DNA from 3 places in the Veillonella criceti genome. Region 3 is predicted to be linked to each of the others. Evidence: riboswitches for the same ligand, from Rfam matches in the RefSeq annotation. Region 3 holds a riboswitch; each other region holds the start of a gene.
What was found. Region 3 has a riboswitch for cobalamin ahead of DYE54_RS10020 (hypothetical protein). Riboswitches for the same ligand answer to the same signal wherever they lie in the genome.
Positions count from the first base shown of each region.

Region 1: it holds a riboswitch for cobalamin, as region 3 does, so the genes downstream of both, DYE54_RS02995 (MotA/TolQ/ExbB proton channel family protein) here and DYE54_RS10020 (hypothetical protein) in region 3, are expected to answer to the same signal.
Region 2: it holds a riboswitch for cobalamin, as region 3 does, so the genes downstream of both, DYE54_RS00395 (sirohydrochlorin cobaltochelatase) here and DYE54_RS10020 (hypothetical protein) in region 3, are expected to answer to the same signal.

Region 1 is NZ_UHIO01000001.1:660,716-663,999, reverse strand. Features, by position in the region: gene DYE54_RS03000 (PepSY-associated TM helix domain-containing protein) at 1-1,168, shown strand, start outside; cobalamin riboswitch at 1,262-1,432, shown strand; gene DYE54_RS02995 (MotA/TolQ/ExbB proton channel family protein) at 1,568-2,185, shown strand; gene DYE54_RS02990 (ExbD/TolR family protein) at 2,175-2,579, shown strand; gene DYE54_RS02985 (energy transducer TonB) at 2,591-3,284, shown strand, end outside.
Region 2 is NZ_UHIO01000001.1:82,011-85,294, forward strand. Features, by position in the region: gene DYE54_RS00390 (ABC transporter substrate-binding protein) at 1-201, opposite strand, end outside; gene DYE54_RS00395 (sirohydrochlorin cobaltochelatase) at 214-1,236, opposite strand; cobalamin riboswitch at 1,367-1,536, opposite strand; gene DYE54_RS00400 (hypothetical protein) at 1,849-2,166, shown strand; gene DYE54_RS00405 (sirohydrochlorin cobaltochelatase) at 2,665-3,284, shown strand, end outside.
Region 3 is NZ_UHIO01000005.1:1,867-5,150, reverse strand. Features, by position in the region: partial or broken gene DYE54_RS10035 (TonB-dependent receptor) at 1-30, shown strand, start outside; gene DYE54_RS10030 (PepSY domain-containing protein) at 46-276, shown strand; cobalamin riboswitch at 1,401-1,571, shown strand; gene DYE54_RS10020 (hypothetical protein) at 1,707-1,925, shown strand; gene DYE54_RS10015 (MotA/TolQ/ExbB proton channel family protein) at 1,912-2,232, shown strand; partial or broken gene DYE54_RS10470 (ExbD/TolR family protein) at 2,299-2,717, shown strand; gene DYE54_RS10005 (hypothetical protein) at 2,730-2,966, shown strand; gene DYE54_RS10000 (energy transducer TonB) at 3,092-3,284, shown strand, end outside.

The DNA.
Region 1 (3,284 bases), on a different contig from region 3:
GGTTAGAAGTATTTCTTTTGTGCATTTTGATCAACTTGGAACGCCTTATACAGGGGCAGCAATGTGGCGCAATAGTGATGTTAAAGTACAAGAAGTATTAAAAGAAAATTCTAATTTGCAACTTGATTCAATGACTATTAGACCTGAAAAGTCGATGCTAACGATTCGTTTTAAAGAACCGGGGCGTGATGGATTAATTCGTTATCATTTTTATGGTAAAAATGATGAATGGATATCAGTAAATAATGAATTTATACCAGGCTATTATAATAATGACTATTTGAATGTACTAACGCGTTGGTTGGCTAAATTACATAGTAATTTAGGGTTAGGAAATTATGGTCGTATTATATTGTTGGTTTTTACTTTTATAAGTTTAATTACGTGTTTTGCAGGGTATTTTTTACATCGAAGATTAGTTAATAGAAAAAGTACAATAGGCTATTATTCACTTCATAGAATATTAGGGCTTATAGCAGCTCCTTATTGTATTATTTTATTTATTTCGGGAGGTTTATTAATTGGTTACTCTTATTTTTCAAAAATAGACTATTTAGAGCATAATTTAGCAGCTAAGGAATATTTTAGTTTTCAATCTGTTGATGGGGATATCTATTCCTATACTGAAATATTTGAAGCGGTTAAGGATATATATCCAGATAAAGAAGTAGTATCAATTAATATCCCTTCAGTCAGTGCGTTAACGCAAGCGAGTAGTAGTACCTATTATTTTCGATTAGTAGATAAAGAATCGGTTTCAGACTGTTATCAAGGCTATTTATCAACTGACAGTTTATGGGTATCAGCATATAAGAAGAATAATATGATGCGTTATGAAGCGGTGTCACCTTGGTATATTAAGTGGTTGGCCAAGGGTGTAGATTTACATTTAAAAAACCATGAACATCCAGTACTACAATTAATTTGGATATTTTATTTAGTAGTTAGCTGTTTAATGATGATAGTGCTTTTTATTAAATCATTACGAGGTATCTGGGTCAAAGTCAATATTAAGTATCCGTTGAGTCAAGGTATTTTTTTGTTAACTTGTGGTTGTTTAATATTGCCATTGTATGGATTAATTGGTACTTATGCAGGAATAGTTTGTGGAATTTTGAGCATTATGTTATTGGGCGTTAATTTACGAGGTATAAATTTAAAAAAATAAGTTAAAATATTTGATTTTATAACTTTAAAAATTAAATATAGGTATATGGTTGACAGTCATACTAGAGTTATATAAACTATAGTTAATACTTAATTAAATAGAGAATATATAGGTGTCATTAGACTTAATAGGGAAATCGGTATAAGCCGATGCGGTCCCGCCACTGTAAGAGGAGCAAACCTCACATTGCCACTGGTTAAATCTGGGAAGGCGAGGTAAGCTATGAATCTAAGCCAGGAGAACTGCCTATAGAAGAATCACCGTTTTACCTACGAGCGATGGGGAGGGGATTGGCGATAATATAAATTGTGAATTTTTTATTTTCTTAGTTATGTTATAGACACATCTTCGTAGATGTGTCTTTTTTATTTTTACCTTTAGGCTGGAGGGATTATAGTCGTGGATTTATTAGCATTATTTCACAAGGGCGGTTTAGTTATGTACCCCATTTTACTGGCATCTATTATTGCAGTCGCTATTGGGGTTAATCGGTATTTATGTTATAAAGGAGCTGTTGCAAACATTGAATTGTTAAAAGAGCGTTTACCTGAATTATTACGACATAATCGATTAGAAGAAGCTAAAGTTATCTGTGAGGAAGCTGGTGGTGTAGCTGGTAAGATTATTAAAGAGGCAATTGATGAACGGACGGAGGATTTAAATGCTAATGATGTAGCTGAAAGTATTGCTATGCATGAAGTATTTCAGTTGAAAAAATATTTAAATTATTTGGAAACGATTGTTACTCTATCCCCTTTATTGGGCTTATTAGGTACCGTAGTTGGAATGATTGGCTCCTTTAGTGTGTTATCTATTGAGTCAGGTGAACCGTTTGCTATTACTGGCGGTGTAGGTGAAGCTTTAATTGCTACTGCTACAGGTTTGTTAGTGGCTATTTTAGCATTAGTGATTCATACCTATTTAGCACAACGTGTCAATGTGTTGATTGCTGATATAGAATATGTAACGTCAATCTATGTAATTAATACGAATGCAGGTAATCGCTATGAAGCTTAAATCCATGAAAATAGATCATCAACCCAAATTAATGATTATCCCTATGATCGATATTATTTTCTTTTTACTTGTCTTTTTTATGATGAGTATGCTTACTATGGTTGTTCAAAAAAGTGTACCTATTCAATTGCCACAAGCAGCTACGTCTAAAGTCAGTTTAGATGAAGTGCTTCCTATTACCGTTGCATCAGATGGGACAATTTATTTAGAAAAAGAAGTAGTGCCAGAGGGACAATTAAGACACCGTTTAGAAACCGAGGTTAGTAAAAATCCTAGTTTGGCTATTATTGTTCGGGGTGATGCTGGTGTAAATTATGGGCGTGTAGTTAGTGTTATTGATACAGTGAAAAAGTCAGGCATACAAAAAGTATCAATCGCTGCTGAGGAAAGATAGGAGCAATTGTAATGAATTATCAAAATATGTGGACGAAACCTTGGATAGCCTCCTTAGTCTTTCACGCCATAGTTTTGCTATCAATTCCTTTTTTACCTTGGCCTGAAACACCGAAATTTGAGGAGCCTGAGAATCATATTGAGGTTGACTATGTAGAAATTAAACGGCCAGTACCGAAAGGCTCACCTGATAGTGGCGGGGATGGCGGTGATGGTAGTGGTAATTTTACGGTCAATTTACCAGCCATAGCACCTATTACTACTTTGCCTGAATATTCGGATCCCTTAACGAGTAGTAATGATGATAGTATCATTACTAAGCATCAGGATATTAAGCAACAGGGCGATGATAGGGCTGGTTTAGAAAGTACTTTTGGTGGTGAAACGTCAGGTAATGGGCGTGGTGGTAGCGCAGGTTTTGGCACGGGTGACCAACCAGGCATTCAAGGCGATGAAAATGGCGAAGTAGTGGATGCGACTTTTTATCGACCGGTGCCAATTTATACACCAAAACCACGATACCCGCGCTCAGCTAGAAATCAAGGCGTTCGTGGTAGTGTGGGTGTAGGCTTAACTATTGGAGTAGATGGAAATGTAGAATCTGTATGGGTAGTTGATTCATCAGGCAGTGAAATACTAGATCAAGCTGCTTTAGATACAGTAAGTACTTGGCGGTTTGAACCGGCTAGACGAGGTGCGGAAGCTG
Region 2 (3,284 bases), on a different contig from region 3:
AGCATCAAGAAAGTTAAGCAAGGAATTAGCTAAGGTTGCAATGCGCTGGGGGTTAGCTGGCACCGTATAGGTTTGATCCTTATAGGTTATGGTGCGTGTTTCACTAGTATGACTAGAGTCTGTTTTGCCACAACCAGCTAAAACGACTAGCGCTAATAATACTATCGTTACTATAGTTAAAATTCGTTTAAATGGTCTCATACAAGTTCAATCCTACTTTACATCGTCTTTTTGAAGGGCTTCCCAAGCTTCTTGGGCATGGGCTGCAAAGAGATCGCGGATTTGTTGGTTTTCGCCAAGACCGTGGATATAAGTATCTACTTTGAAACCATCAGCTTGAAGAATGGATTTATGAGAATCTGGTTCATCACCAGCCATATCATTGTTAGCATGGTCGCCTGCTACCATCATAAATGGCATTAAGGTTACATGATTGATACCTTTTGCTTTTAATTGAGGTACAATATCTTCAAGACTAGGCCATCCTTCTACCGTGTAGATATAGGCGTTTTTAAGCCCTGCAGAATCAAGGCGATCTTGGATAACTGCATAGTACGCATTGGATGGATCTGGAGTACCATGAGCCATGATAAGTACGGCATCTTTAGGGCCTACTTTAGGGAATTGTGTAGCGACAGCCTGTACAGTTTTGGCAATGTCATCAGTTTGATCTTCTTGCCCCATCCAGTACATAAGTGGTGTACCTAATGTCATTTTTTTGAAGTTATGTTTGTACTGATTGTAAACGCCCGTCTTATAATTGTATTCAATACCAGGGATTACATCTAATGTTGTGAGCGCTACACGGGTATACCCTTCGGCTTTTAATTGATCAAGAGCTTCTTCAGGGGTTGGGTAAGTGATACCTTCTTTAGCTTTGATGCGATCAATAATGATGTGAGAAGTGAACGCAGTGACTACTTTTACACCAGGATGTTGTGCTTTAATTTCATTAACAGCGGCGTCAATAGTTTTTGCACGAGTGTCTTTAAAAGTAGTACCGAAGCTCATAACTACGATAGCATCTTTATTAGGGGCTTTGGCAAGTTCGGCATTGTCTGTATTGTAGGTGCGAACACCAATTTCAGTAGCTTCTAATAATGCTGGTGTGGCGGTTTTAACTTCGTCACTTAATTGGTAAGCGGCATTTACTTGTGTGCCAAGGAAACCGAAACCGGTTAGTGCGGCCACTGCTAATGTAGTAGCTAAGGTTTTTTTGAAAAATTGTTTACTCATTTCATTCACTCCTCGTGATAAAAAATAGAAAAAGAATAATAGATAATAAATACAAAAATAACCTCCACTTGTAGGGGAGGTTGTAAAGATACACTAGAACATTCAATTAACCTCGCCATCGCTCGTGGGGTATAGGTTATCCAACAAGGCAGGTCTTCTGGCTCAAGTTCTTCACAGCAATCACCTTCCCAGAATTACTCCAGTGGTATACTGATTGTGCTCCCTCTTACAGCGGCGGGACCGCGGCAGCTTTTACTGCTCTTTCCTATTAAGTCATACACCTTGCAGGTTGTATTTATTTTGATATCATCATAGCAAAATAGATGTCCACTGTCAATGCAATACGGGGTAGGGTATGAGTATAAGTAGGCTGATTTACAGGGCGAATGAGCAGCGTAGGTGAGGCTGGGCTAGAAGGCATATGACAGGAGGGATTGGCCGCTATATAGTCGTTGGGATTGCCAACTATGTGGTAATGAGGAATACTAGGTGAGAGATATGATAATTTGTTATTTGTCTATTTGTGAATGCTTTTGACATAGGCAAAGTGAAGAAAGTTTGGTACTATGAAGAAGTAGGTATTTAAAGTATATAAATAAAGGAGGTCCAAGTATGGATCAATTTATGAATGGTGCAGGGCCTAATGAAGTATCTAGCTCTGTGTACGAAGTAACATTTACCCCAGTATTAGAACGTCCTGAATATCAAGGGGAACCGATTCACTCTAAACTATTAGCTTTAAAAGAGGCTATGGGGGAAGAGGACTTTAATGAATATATTAATAGTTTATTACGCATAACGTATAATGGACGACAGTTATGGTTGATTACGAAAAGTGAACGAAAACGAACTTTGATTGAAGGTAAATATTTGAAACTTATTGCTGAGATTTTTGAAGTAGTTGCACCTAGAGTCTTCTCTCAACCATAATAGGTATCAATTAACTATGTAAAATTTTTATTGTGAATTGTATTTTTGGTATACTTACTGAATAAAAATGTATAAAAATTCTCAATTATTTGACTTGATATTTTTATGTTACTATTTTAACTAGGACCGTAGTTAGTATAGTATGTATGGAAGATATTGATAAAATACTTGTTGAATTATAGAATATATTAAAGTTATGAGATGGTTAAAAACTTCTGTAAATCGATAAAAATAGAACTAGAACGATAGAATTAGATTTATTAAATGAAAATGATATTAAATAGATAAATTCTCATTGATAGTCATTGATAAAAATAGAAATGAGAAAAATTCTCATTGACTAAATTTTAAATCTAACGTATCATTATACCAACAAACAAAGTGTGACATGTATTTCGAATATTTTAGATTTTATAAAATATGACAGAATTCAGTCTGATTTAGAGTAGTCATCATTTCGATGGTGTATAGGTATTCTTGATATCGGAGGATGTATAAATGAGTACAAAGGGTATTGTTTTAGCCACATTTGGATCGATTTATGGTGAGGCTGTAGAAAAGTCTGTAGGCATTATGGAAGCCAAAATTAGAAAATCATATCCTGATGCTGTGATTCGTCGAGTTTTTTTAGCCGATGCATTAATAGAAAAGTGGAATGAAAAGTATGAAGTGCCAGTGCAGTCTTTGGAAGGGGTTTTGGCGGAGTTTAAGGACACAGGAGTACGGGATGTCTTTGTATTACCTTTCGCCTTAGTCGCTGATCAGTGTTATCAGAAGATGCGCAAAGCTATTTCTGCTTTTACATATACCTGTGAGCGCCATGCAATGCGGATTCATGTAGGTAAACCATTACTTAGCTCATTAGGGGTTAAGAATTATGCTGATGATTATGTGGCCACCATTGATGCTATCATGAAACATGTAAATATTCGGGCACTTAATAAATCCATTTTGTTAATGGCGAATGGACAAAATCAATTGGAATTTAGTGCGTTACAATTAAAATGTTTGTACGGTAATGGTCAAAATGTGGCAGTATTTACCTCCAATGGTTTTCCTAATTTTAAACAAGCGTTGACGCTCTTAGAACGATTGGATCATAAAGACGTATTAGTCGT
Region 3 (3,284 bases):
TATACCTTAGGTGTTCGTTATGAATATTAGAAGGTTGATAAATATATGAGACGTTGGTATCGAGTACATAAGTATGCTGGTATAGTTAGTTTAGCAATTTTCTTTTTACTTTGCTTTTCAGGTTTAGTGATTATGGTTAGAAGTATTTCTTTTGTGCATTTTGATCAACTTGGAACGCCTTATACAGGGGCAGCAATGTGGCGCAATAGTGATGTTAAAGTACAAGAAGTATTAAAAGAAAATTCTAATTTGCAACTTGATTCACATGACTATTAGACCTGAAAAGTCGATGCTAACGATTCGTTTTAAAGAACCGGGGCGTGATGGATTAATTCGTTATCATTTTATGGTAAAAATGATGAATGGATATCAGTAAATAATGAATTTATACCAGGCTATTATAATAATGACTATTTGAATGTACTAACGCGTTGGTTGGCTAAATTACATAGTAATTTAGGGTTAGGAAATTATGGTCGTATTATATTGTTGGTTTTTACTTTTATAAGTTTAATTACGTGTTTTGCAGGGTATTTTTACATCGAAGATTAGTTAATAGAAAAAGTACAATAGGCTATTATTCACTCATAGAATATTAGGGCTTATAGCAGCTCCTTATTGTATTATTTTATTTATTTCGGGAGGTTTATTAATTGGTTACTCTTATTTTTTCAAAAAAATAGACTATTTAGAGCATAAATTTTAGCAGCTAAGGAATATTTTAGTTTTCATCTGTTGATGGGGATATCTATTCCTATACTGAAATATTTGAAGCGGTTAAGGATATATATCCAGATAAAGAAGTAGTACAATTAATATCCCTTCAGTCAGTGCGTTAACGCAAGCGAGTAGTAGTACCTATTATTTTCGATTAGTAGATAAAGAATCGGTTTCCAGACTGTTATCAAGGCTATTTATCAACTGACAGTTTATGGGTATCAGCATATAAGAAGAATAATATGATGCGTTATGAAGCGGTGTCACCTTGGTATATTAAGTGGTTTGGCCAAGGGTGTAGATTTACATTTAAAAAACCATGAACATCCAGTACTACAATTAATTTGGATATTTTATTTAGTAGTTAGCTGTTTAATGATGATAGTGCTTTTTATTAAATCATTACGAGGTATCTGGGTCAAAGTCAATATTAAGTATCCGTTGAGTCAAGGTATTTTTTTGTTAACTTGTGGTGTTTAATATTGCCATTGTATGGATTAATTGGTACTTATGCAGGAATAGTTTTGTGGAATTTTGAGCATTATGTTATTGGGCGTTAATTTACGAGGTATAAATTTAAAAAAATAAGTTAAAATATTTGATTTTATAACTTTAAAAATTAAATATAGGTATATGGTTGACAGTCATATACTAGAGTTATATAAACTATAGTTAATACTTAATTAAATAGAGAATATATAGGTGTCATTAGACTTAATAGGGAAATCGGTATAAGCCGATGCGGTCCCGCCACTGTAAGAGGAGCAAACCTCACATTGCCACTGGTTAAATCTGGGAAGGCGAGGTAAGCTATGAATCTAAGCCAGGAGAACTGCCTATAGAAGAATCACCGTTTTACCTACGAGCGATGGGGAGGGGATTGGCGATAATATAAATTGTGAATTTTTTATTTTCTTAGTTATGTTATAGACACATCTTCGTAGATGTGTCTTTTTTATTTTTACCTTTAGGCTGGAGGGATTATAGTCGTGGATTTATTAGCATTATTTCACAAGGGCGGTTTAGTTATGTACCCCATTTTACTGGCATCTATTATTGCAGTCGCTATTGGGGTTAATCGGTATTTATGTTATAAAGGAGCTGTTGCAAACATTGAATTGTTAAAAGAGCGTTTACCTGAATTATTACGACATAATCGATTAGAAGAAGCTAAAGTTATCTGTGAGGAAGCTGGTGGTAGCTGGTAAGATTATTAAAGAGGCAATTGATGAACGGACGGAGGATTTAAATGCTAATGATGTAGCTGAAAGTATTGCTATGCATGAAGTATTTCAGTTGAAAAAATATTTAAATTATTTGGAAACGATTGTTACTCTATCCCCTTTATTGGGCTTATTAGGTACCGTAGTTGGAATGATTGGCTCCTTTAGTGTGTTATCTATTGAGTCAGGTGAACCGTTTGCTATTACTGGCGGTGTAGGTGAAGCTTTAATTGCTACTGCTACAGGTTTGTTAGTGGCTATTTTTAGCATTAGTGATTCATACCTAATTTAGCACAACGTGTCAATGTGTTGATTGCTGATATAGAATATGTAACGTCAATCTATGTAATTAATACGAATGCAGGTAATCGCTATGAAGCTTAAATCCATGAAAATAGATCATCAACCCAAATTAATGATTATCCCTATGATCGATATTATTTTCTTTTTACTTGTCTTTTTTATGATGAGTATGCTTACTATGGTTGTTCAAAAAAGTGTACCTATTCAATTGCCACAAGCAGCTACGTCTAAAGTCAGTTTAGATGAAGTGCTTCCTATTACCGTTGCATCAGATGGGACAATTTATTTAGAAAAGAAGTAGTGCCAGAGGGACAATTAAGACACCGTTTAGAAACCGAGGTTAGTAAAAATCCTAGTTTGGCTATTATTGTTCGGGGTGATGCTGGTGTAAATTATGGGCGTGTAGTTAGTGTTATTGATACAGTGAAAAAGTCAGGCATACAAAAGTATCCAATCGCTGCTGAGGAAAGATAGGAGCAATTGTAAATGAATTATCAAAATATGTGGACGAAACCTTGGATAGCCTCCCTTAGTCTTCACGCCATAGTTTTGCTATCAATTCCTTTTTTACCTTGGCCTGAAACACCGAAATTTGAGGAGCCTGAGAATCATATTGAGGTTGACTATGTAGAAATTAAACGGCCAGTACCGAAAGGCTCACCTGATAGTGGCGGGGATGGCGTGATGGTAGTGGTAATTTTACGGTCAATTTACCAGCCATAGCACCTATTACTACTTTGCCTGAATTTCGGATCCCTTAACGAGTAGTAATGATGATAGTATCATTACTAAGCATCAGGATATTAAGCAACAGGGCGATGATAGGGCTGGTTTAGAAAGTACTTTTGGTGGTGAAACGTCAGGTAATGGGCGTGGTGGTAGCGCAGGTTTTGGCACGGGTGACCAACCCAGGCATTCAAGGCGATGAAAATGGCGAAGTAGTGGATGCGACTTTTTATCGACCGGTGCCAATTTATACACCAAAACCACGATACCCGCGCTCAGCTAGAAATCAAGGCGTTCGTGGTAGTGTGGGTGTAG